DNA from 4 places in the Rhizobium sp. BK275 genome. Region 1 is predicted to be linked to each of the others. Evidence: riboswitches for the same ligand, from Rfam matches in the RefSeq annotation. Region 1 holds a riboswitch; each other region holds the start of a gene.

Region 1 (2,196 bases):
CTTGATGCCCTTTGCCAGCGTTTCGATGCCGTCGATCGTGCGGATCGTCGGGTTCATCGACTGCGCGTCCATCATGATGAAGCGCTTGCTTTTCACCGCATCCAGTTCCCTGGTGACCGGATCATTCTCCAGGAAATCCACCTTCACCTTGGGATCGTCGGCGGCATAGCGGCGGCGGTCCATCGTGGCGATGACGATGACGGAGGGATTGGCCTGCGTAATGGTTTCCCAGCCGACGAGGGGCCATTCCTCTTCAGTCGTCACGACGTTTCTCGCGCCGAGCGTTTTCAGGATATAGGCCGGGGCGCTGTTCTTGCCGGCGATGAAGGCATCGCCCTTGACCTCCTTGCTGGAGAACCAGAAGACGACGGGCAGGTTCTTGGCCGCAGCACCGGCGACGGAGGCAACGGCATCGGCCTCGCGCTTTTTCAGCTCGGCGATCAGCGCGTCGCCGCGGTCTTTCACGTCGAAGATCTCGGAGAGTTCGGCGATTTCCTGATAGATCAGGTCCATCGTGAACAGTTCCTTGCGCACGCCATCGCCGCCATCGGTGTTGACCTTGGCGACGCAATCGGCCGGCGCGACATAGGTGTTGATGCCGAGATCCCTGAATTGCTCGCGCTTGCCGACGGAGCCTTGCGTGCCGACATGCCATTCGAATTCGGCAGCCACAAGATCGGGCTCCGCGCCGACGACGGATTCGAAGCTCGGGTCATTGTCGGCCAGCCGTTTGATCCTGCTGTTATCATCGGCATATTGCGGCAGGACCGGGCCGACCCAGACGGCGGTGCCTGCGATCTTGTCGGCAAGGCCGAGCGAGAACAGCACTTCGGTCATGCCTTGGCCGATCGAGACGATCTTGGCCGGCGCCTTTTCGAAGGTGACCTGCTGGCCGCAATTGGTGAGGGTGAGGGGATATTGGGTGGCGGCAAGTGCGGGCGCAGCAAAGCCGGCCAGCCCGAGCGCGAGGGAAAAGCTCTTCAGACGCTGTCGCATGGGAAACTCTCGATCAAAGGAAAAAGGCTAGCGGATGCCGGTGCGCGCGAATGCGCGAACGAAAGCCGGCGAGCGGGAAGCTAGTGGCGGATCGTCCAATCGAGACGGATGGATGGCGGCAGGTGGAGAGGGGGCGTGTCAATCATGTCTGCTCCTTGTCGGGCATCCCCGCCCGGCTTGATTGGATCGTGATCGACGGCAGGTCTCCTGGCTCGCGAATATGTGCCGGTCATCTGCCTTCCCGCGAAAACGCAGTGGCACGGCCCTGAGGCCGAGGGCATGACCGCTGAAGCGATCAACCCCGAGATCGACAATCCGCTTACAGTTGCGGGGGCAGCCACGGTCTCGGTCCCTCTTGGGTCGTCCTCACCGTGTTCCCTATTATTCCCCTCGGAGTTCTCTTCGGGGAACCGTCGCCCCGATCTATGACGCCGCCATGGGCGACGTCAAGCGGCGGAATGCGAAGTGTGTCGGGTCCGAGGCCGCCTTAGTGGCTGGCGCCCGAGCCGCCGGCGGCGACAAGCCCGAAGGGCTGACCCTCGACGGGGATCGTGCGTACCTCCTTCAGCGTCTGCGTGCTGACGAGGCGGATCAGGCTGTGGCGGGGGTCGGTGATGGCGATATCATCGCCGGCCACGGCCAGCCGCGGGCGGGCATCGCGCCAATGGCCATCCTTGCTGTAGGGCTCGGTCACGGTTTCCGATCTCACGATCTCGCCCTTGACTGTGTCGAGCAGATGCAGCCTGCCGTCTTCGGTCAGAATATAGGCATTCTGGAATCTTGCCGGATCGAGGGTGAAATCGACGCGCCGTGTCGGAAGGTCGACGAGGCGGTAGGGCGTCTCGGTGCTGTCGGGATCGATCAATACCACCTTATCCTCCCCGTAATTGCCGAGGAAAAACTGCATGGAACGGCCGCCGAGCAGGGTGGAAACCTTGCCTTGCGGCAGCGATGCGCCATAGGCGAGCATCGCGAGTTTGGGGCCTTCCGTGCCGCCGGGGCGGGCGACGAGTACGCCTTCCTCGCAACCGAAGGCGACGAGGCGGGCGGAGGTTGCCTCGCCATGCAGGCCGGTGCAGGGCGCAACATCGCCGATCTGCCGGCCATCACGATCGAGCACCCTGAGGCCAAGGCGCGGCGGCAGTTCGCCCTCCTTGACCGGGGCCTGCATGTTGGGCGCGGAAACCAGCAGGTGATTGC
Region 2 (2,196 bases), on a different contig from region 1:
CGGTCAACGACAGGCGGCCGCCATGCAGCGCATTGGCCTCGATCGGGTCGACCAGCGGCTTCTTGCGCCACTTGGCGAGGATGAAGATCAGGATGCCGAGCAGGATGCCGCCTGCGAAAGGCGCCGTCATCAGCAGGAACTGGTTGTCGATCTGCGAAGCGCTGAGCCGTGTTTCGGTTTCGATGCCGAAGATCAACCGGTGCATTGCCTCGGACACGAAACTCATGGCGCTGACCGCCAGTCCCGCAGCGATGCCGACCAGCGCGCCGGCAAAGACCAGGCCCATTTCACTTTGTCTGGCGAGGGCGCGCAGGCGCCCCAAATCGAAAATGGTTGTGAAGGGCCGGAAGCGGCGGATATCCATTCGGGAGAGCATCATAGGAGAACTAGGCGACAGGAGCGGCGGTCAAGGGTGGTAGGCGGCACTCGCATGCCTGCCAATTGCGGCAAAATACCGGCCGGGCAGTAAAGTTTCTATGGCGTAAGTTTTTGAATAAACACGATAATCTTGGTAGTGTAAGTAGAGATGAACCTCTCTGGCACAGTGCGCGGCAATTGACATGGGGGTTGCGCGCGCCTAACCATGAAACCACATAATGGATGGTTCCGGATCGGCCTGACGCCTTCCGGATGAAAAGGGAATGTGACGAGGCGGACCCAAGCCGGGCGCCTTCATCACAGCCGACCCCGCGACTGTAGAGCAGTCAGGGTCTTCCGTCCGGCATTTCGACTGCCGCGCCGACGGCCCGCATCCTGCGGGCGGGCGAGGTGGAACAAGTGCCGGAAAAGCCACTGGAAATGCATCGTGATCAGCCGGGGCAGGACGCCTCTCTTTCTACGAATCGTCCGCCTTTTCACGAGATGCAGCCGGGAAGGCGAGGCAGATCCGCTGGCACGATCAGGGGCGACCGGAAACGGTTGCCCCTATCGCGGCCGACAACTGCGAGCCAGGAGACCTGCCGTCCGTGCCGGGCATAGTGCCCAACTGGGTGTTTTGCCCGCTGCCAGCACGGAGGTTGTTTTGGCTGAAGAATGTGAATCAGCGCTGCCTCTGGCGGTGCGTATAAGAGATCGCTGGCCGGGAGCTCGAAATGATGGAGCCTTGGTGCCTGTCATTGGACGTCAGCCGGCGCGTGCTTTCCTCTCCTCCCTCATTCCTGTGCTTGTCACAGGAATCCAGCGTGCCCAAGTCCTTGGGCACGATAGACTCATTTCACATTGGCATGGATTCATTCACGGCGCAGACGCGCCGTGGCTGGATTCCTGTGACAAGCACAGGAATGAGGGAAGCAGAGGGGGCCGCGCCCATCCTCCGCAGGCGGTGTTGTCATGACCGCCACCTTCATCCTCGGCGGCGCCCGCTCCGGCAAATCCCGTTTCGCCGAAAACCTTGTCACGTCCGGCGGCCTCGACCGGCACTACATCGCCACCGGCCGCGCCTGGGACGACGAGATGCAGGCGCGCATCGACCAGCACAAGGCCGATCGCGGTCCCTCCTGGACCACGCACGAGGAGCCGCTCGATCTTACGGAGCGCCTTGCGGCCATCGATGGCGAGGGCAGGGCGATCCTGGTCGACTGCCTGACGCTCTGGCTCACCAACCTGATGATGGACGGGCGCGATATCGCTGCCCAGTCCGCAGCGCTCGCCGCCTTCCTGCCGCGGGCGAAGGCGCGGCTCGTCATCGTTTCCAATGAAGTCGGCCTCGGCATCGTGCCTGAGAACCGCATGGCGCGCGAGTTTCGCGACCATACCGGCCGGTTGCACCAAATGATCGCGGCAAATGCCGACGACGTCTATTTCATCGCGGCCGGACTGCCGCTGAAAATGAAGGGTTAGTTCCATGCAGCAGAAAATTCCCGCAACCGTCATCACCGGCTTCCTTGGTGCCGGCAAGACGACCATGATCCGCAACCTGCTCGCCAATGCCGGCGGCAAGAAGATCGCGCTCATCATCAACGAGTTCGGCGATCTCGGCGTCGATGGCGATGTGCTGAAGGGATGCGGGGCGGAAAACTGCACCGAGGACGATATTATCGAACTCACCAATGGCTGCATCTGCTGCACGGTCGCCGACGATTTCATTCCGACCATGACCAAGCTTCTGGAGCGTGAGCAGCGCCCGGACCATATCGTTATCGAAACCTCGGGCCTCGCGCTGCCGCAGCCGCTGGTGGCCGCCTTCAACTGGCCGGA
Region 3 (2,196 bases), on a different contig from region 1:
TGCCTATTACGAGCAGATGCGAAAGAGCCAGGCCGCCTATGCGCCGACGCCCGAGCCGAAGGGCTCGATCACCGCGATCCAGACGGAAGCGCCGAAGGCGGCTAGCACCCCGCCTGCCCCCCCGCCGCAGGTGGCGGATCGCCCCTATGATCCCTCTGCCAGCAAGGTCCGGCAGGTCGGGCCGCAATTCCTTGCCGGCGATGAGGGCAAGATCGATCTCGCTAATCCGGCGACATCCGGCCCCCAACCTCAACAGCAGTAGTTACCGGCTCACGGTCTGATCGTCCCCAGCCGTCATGGAAGACGAGATCTTCCAGCGGCATGCGTTGCCGCCAGCCTTTGACCGCCAGTTCCGGCTGGTCATAGAGCCGGTCGACGAAGCCGGCGCAGAGCCAGGCCACGACTTCGATATGATCGGGAATGCCGAGGATTTCCTTCAGGTCGCCCTCACGAAAAATGCTGACCCAGCCGATGCCGACGCCTTCTGCTCGCGCTGCGAGCCACAGGTTCTGGATGGCACAGACGGTGGAATAGCTATCCATGCGCGGATTGTGCGTGCGCCCGAGCACCACGCTGCCGCTGCGGGTGGGGTCGCAGGTCACGCAGATGCCGAGCGCCGCCTCCACGATGCCCTCGAGCTTCAGCGAGCGATAGGCCTGCCGCCGCTCGCCAGTAAACATCAGGGCCGCCTCCTCATTCGCCCTCGCAAAGGCATCGCGCACCTGCGCCCTCACCTCGGCACTCTTCACCAGAATGAAATTCCACGGCTGCATGAAACCGACCGAAGGCGCGTGATGCGCCGCCGTCAGCAATCGCGTGACGAGATCATCAGGCAGGGAGTCGGGCAGGAACTGGCTGCGCACGTCGCGCCGCGTCGTGATGGCATGATAGACGGCCTCGCGTTCGGCCGCAGAAAAGCTGGATGCCGGGCAAACGGCATCATCAATGGGTCGCATCGTCAAATCCCCAACAACGCAACCGCCCGCCGTCCGCGCGGGTTGGGTCTATCTTGCCAGGCCGGTCTTCTGACTTGGCGTCATCCACTTGGCCGCAGCCTTCCCGGCCTTGCGGCCAGTGGCGTGGTGAGCGGCAAGCGTCGGCCTTACAGCGTTGGGCACGTTCCGGTCTTGCACCGGATTCCCGATTCTCCCGCTTGTGACGGCGGGCACCTGACGGGCGATCTATGGCGTGGAAACGGCATGGCAGCAAGTCAATTCAGCGAATAGGCCTGGAACGGAACTGCATCTCCGCCGCTGCCCGCTAAGGGGCTCTCACCTGTAAAATTCTGCGTGACAATTAGTTTCCGCATCGCTACATAGCCTGCATGTCGATCTCGTCCGTCTACGCATCGCGATTTTATTCGTACCGCTGCTTCCAGCGGATGCGGGTCTGTGCGTAACCAAAACTAACGCGACGACAACCCGAACAGCCGCTAGTCTACCTGGCGGCTTTTTTGTTCCGCACGGTATGACCAAACAGGAGAGCATGCCGTGACTGACACTATTGATGATCTGCGCATCGTCGAGATCACCCCGCTGACCAAACCTGCCGATATTATCAAGGAAATCCCGCGTGACCGCGCGATTACCAGGACCGTGACCAGCACGCGCGACACGATCCACAATATCCTGACCGGTCAGGACGACCGCCAGCTGGTCGTCATCGGCCCCTGCTCGATCCATGATCCGGCAGCCGCCCGTGAATATGCGTCACGGCTCGTCGAGCAGCGACGACGCCTGTCCGGCGAGCTCGAAATCGTCATGCGCGTCTATTTCGAAAAGCCTCGCACGACCGTCGGCTGGAAAGGCCTGATGAACGACCCGCATCTCGACGGCACCTACCGCATCGAGGAAGGCCTGCGTCTCGCCCGCCGCCTGCTACTCGACATCAACGCCATGGGCCTCCCGGCCGGCTGCGAATTCCTCGATACGATCACGCCGCAATACATAGCCGATCTCGTCAGCTACGGCGCCATCGGCGCGCGCACGACCGAAAGCCAGATCCACCGCCAGCTCGCCTCGGGTCTCTCCTGCCCGATCGGCTTCAAGAACGGCACGGATGGCGGCGCGCGCATCGCGCTCGATGCCATAGTAGCAGCCTCCCAGCCCCACCACTTCCCGGCTGTGACCAAGGACGGACAGGCGGCGATTGCCTCCACCCGCGGCAACGAGGACTGCCACATCATCCTGCGCGGCG
Region 4 (2,196 bases), on a different contig from region 1:
CGAGCGCCAGCGCCACCATGCAGATGCGATCTTCGTAGCGCTCCAGATAGCGCTTACCGTCGAAGGTCTTCAGCGTATAGCTGGTGTAATATTTGAATGCGCCGAGGAAGGTCGGGAAACGGAATTTCTTGGCATAGGCCTGATCGAACAGATCGCGGACGAAATTGAAGGAATACTGGTCGAGCACCTCCTGCTCGTAATAGCGCTCGGTGACTAGGTAATCGAGCTTTTCCCTGAGGTTGTGGAAGAACACCGTATTCTGGTTCACATGCTGCAGGAAATACTGCTTGGCCGCCATGCGGTCCTTGTCGAGCTGAATCTTGCCCTCGTCGTCATAGAGGTTCAGCATCGCGTTCAGCGCATGATAGTCCAGCGCTTCCACTGCCTTGAGCGGTTTTGCCCCCGCATCCCGCGTCAGGTTTGTCCCCGTGTCCAAAATCGTCCCATCCCGTCTTTGACATTGGCGACATCCTCGGCAGTTCCCAGAAGCTCGAACCTGTAGAGATACGGCACCTGGCACTTCTGCGAGACCACGTCGCCGGCAAGCCCGTAGGTCTCGCCGAAATTGCTGTTGCCCGCTGCAATCACGCCGCGGATGTTGGAGCGGTTTTCCGCATCGTTGAGGAAGCGGATCACCTGCTTGGGTACGGCGCCCTTGCCACCGTCCCCACAATAGGTGGGCGAGATCAGCACATAGGGTTCGCGGATGTGGATGTCTTCAACGCCGACGGGAATGCGCGCCGCGCGTAGTCCCAGCTTCTCGACGAAACGATGGGTATTCTCGGACCGGCTGGAATAATAGACGATCAGGCCCATCGCTCTTCTCCAATCAGGAGAGGGCGCTGATCATGTCGGGACGGAAGCCCGCCCAGTGGTTCTCGCCGGCAACGACAACAGGAACCTGCATGTAGCCCATGCCGCGAACGCGATCGAGCGCGTCGGCATCCTCGGAAATATCGATGATCTGATAGTCGACGCCCAGACGGTCGAGGGCACGGTAGGTGGCGGTGCACTGAACGCAGGCAGGCTTGCTGTAAACGGTAACGCTCATCATGTTCCTCGTGATGTCAATGGATTCCGGACGCAATACTGGGATCGGGCGCCTTACGGCGTCCGGGGCAACGCTTGATGATGATCTTGCAGAGTTGGCGTTTAAACGCCTGAAATTATCCCTTGCAGGATTTGCGCGGGCGGCGGCCTTGACGTTCTCGACATAACTTCAACCCCGAAGTGCTCATGCGGACGTTCGGGGCAGCGTAACAGGACGGATAGATTCCGCTTTCATGCACGCGACCTTCCGGACATCCCGCCCGTGGACGTTTTATTCAAGGCAGGTCTCCTGGCTTACGGGTCGAAGCCCCTGCCCCAGCCTTCCCAAAGCGTCATGCCTCAGTGACCCGAAATCGGACAGTTGCTCGCCGCTTACAGTTGCGGGGGCAGCTCCGGCTTTGTCGCGCCGTCATGGCGAAACGCACCGTATTCCCGTCTTAGCCCCCGACCCTCACGAATCGAAGGAACCTTGAACACTAGATATAGTACGCGAATCCCGGTTTGCGTCAACGGATGGTTTGTGCATCGCGTTACGGGATGTTTGAAATCGCTGCATTCCTGTGAAAAACGTGGTTAACAAATGATCAAGAAAACAGGCAGTGGAGACGGCTGGGAGGAAGAGAGCAAGCCTGTAGCCGCTTCGCGATTTTTGCTTCGGGATTCATGCCCGAATCGTGATGTGGCGTCGCGCAAAAGGCACGCCTGTTGTTGCTGAGGCAGCTCCAGTTAAGGCACCGAACTGGCTCCTTGCTCCAGATCGGCGGATCCCGAGAACAGTGATGTGGCAAGCGTGCCCCTGCCGCATCACGCTGCCAAAGAAATCCTTACGTCCTTATCCGAAGAAGGCGAAGCGCGTTCATCGTCACCAGCACGGTCGCGCCCGTATCCGCCAGGATCGCCGGCCACAGGCCAGTGATGCCAAGGATGGTGGTGACGAGAAACACCGCCTTCAGCCCGAGCGCGATAGTGATGTTCTGCATGATATTGCGCATCGTCCGCTTCGAAAGGTCGATCATGCGCGCCACGTCGCCGACACGTCCATGCAGCACCGCCGCATCCGCCGTTTCCAGCGCCACATCGGCGCCACCGCCCATGGCAATGCCGACATCGGCAGCCGCAAGCGCCGGCGCATCATTGATGCCGTCA

What was found. A riboswitch is a leader RNA that binds a small molecule or an ion and turns the genes downstream of it on or off. The one in region 1 is predicted to bind cobalamin.
Region 2: it holds a riboswitch for cobalamin, as region 1 does, so the genes downstream of both, cobU (bifunctional adenosylcobinamide kinase/adenosylcobinamide-phosphate guanylyltransferase) here and FHT82_RS29225 (ABC transporter substrate-binding protein) in region 1, are expected to answer to the same signal.
Region 3: it holds a riboswitch for cobalamin, as region 1 does, so the genes downstream of both, bluB (5,6-dimethylbenzimidazole synthase) here and FHT82_RS29225 (ABC transporter substrate-binding protein) in region 1, are expected to answer to the same signal.
Region 4: it holds a riboswitch for cobalamin, as region 1 does, so the genes downstream of both, nrdH (glutaredoxin-like protein NrdH) here and FHT82_RS29225 (ABC transporter substrate-binding protein) in region 1, are expected to answer to the same signal.

What each region holds. Positions count from the first base shown of each region.
Region 1 is NZ_JACHZL010000012.1:67,967-70,162, reverse strand. It holds gene FHT82_RS29225 (ABC transporter substrate-binding protein) at 1-996, opposite strand, end outside; cobalamin riboswitch at 1,176-1,426, opposite strand; gene FHT82_RS29220 (metallochaperone AztD) at 1,484-2,196, opposite strand, start outside.
Region 2 is NZ_JACHZL010000011.1:131,542-133,737, forward strand. It holds gene FHT82_RS28610 (chloride channel protein) at 1-376, opposite strand, end outside; cobalamin riboswitch at 585-979, shown strand; gene cobU (bifunctional adenosylcobinamide kinase/adenosylcobinamide-phosphate guanylyltransferase) at 1,330-1,839, shown strand; gene cobW (cobalamin biosynthesis protein CobW) at 1,844-2,196, shown strand, end outside.
Region 3 is NZ_JACHZL010000007.1:259,101-261,296, reverse strand. It holds gene FHT82_RS22495 (DUF2865 domain-containing protein) at 1-262, shown strand, start outside; gene bluB (5,6-dimethylbenzimidazole synthase) at 222-956, opposite strand; cobalamin riboswitch at 998-1,188, opposite strand; gene FHT82_RS22485 (3-deoxy-7-phosphoheptulonate synthase) at 1,491-2,196, shown strand, end outside.
Region 4 is NZ_JACHZL010000008.1:380,408-382,603, forward strand. It holds gene nrdE (class 1b ribonucleoside-diphosphate reductase subunit alpha) at 1-436, opposite strand, end outside; gene nrdI (class Ib ribonucleoside-diphosphate reductase assembly flavoprotein NrdI) at 415-816, opposite strand; gene nrdH (glutaredoxin-like protein NrdH) at 830-1,051, opposite strand; cobalamin riboswitch at 1,312-1,537, opposite strand; gene FHT82_RS25300 (heavy metal translocating P-type ATPase) at 1,875-2,196, opposite strand, start outside.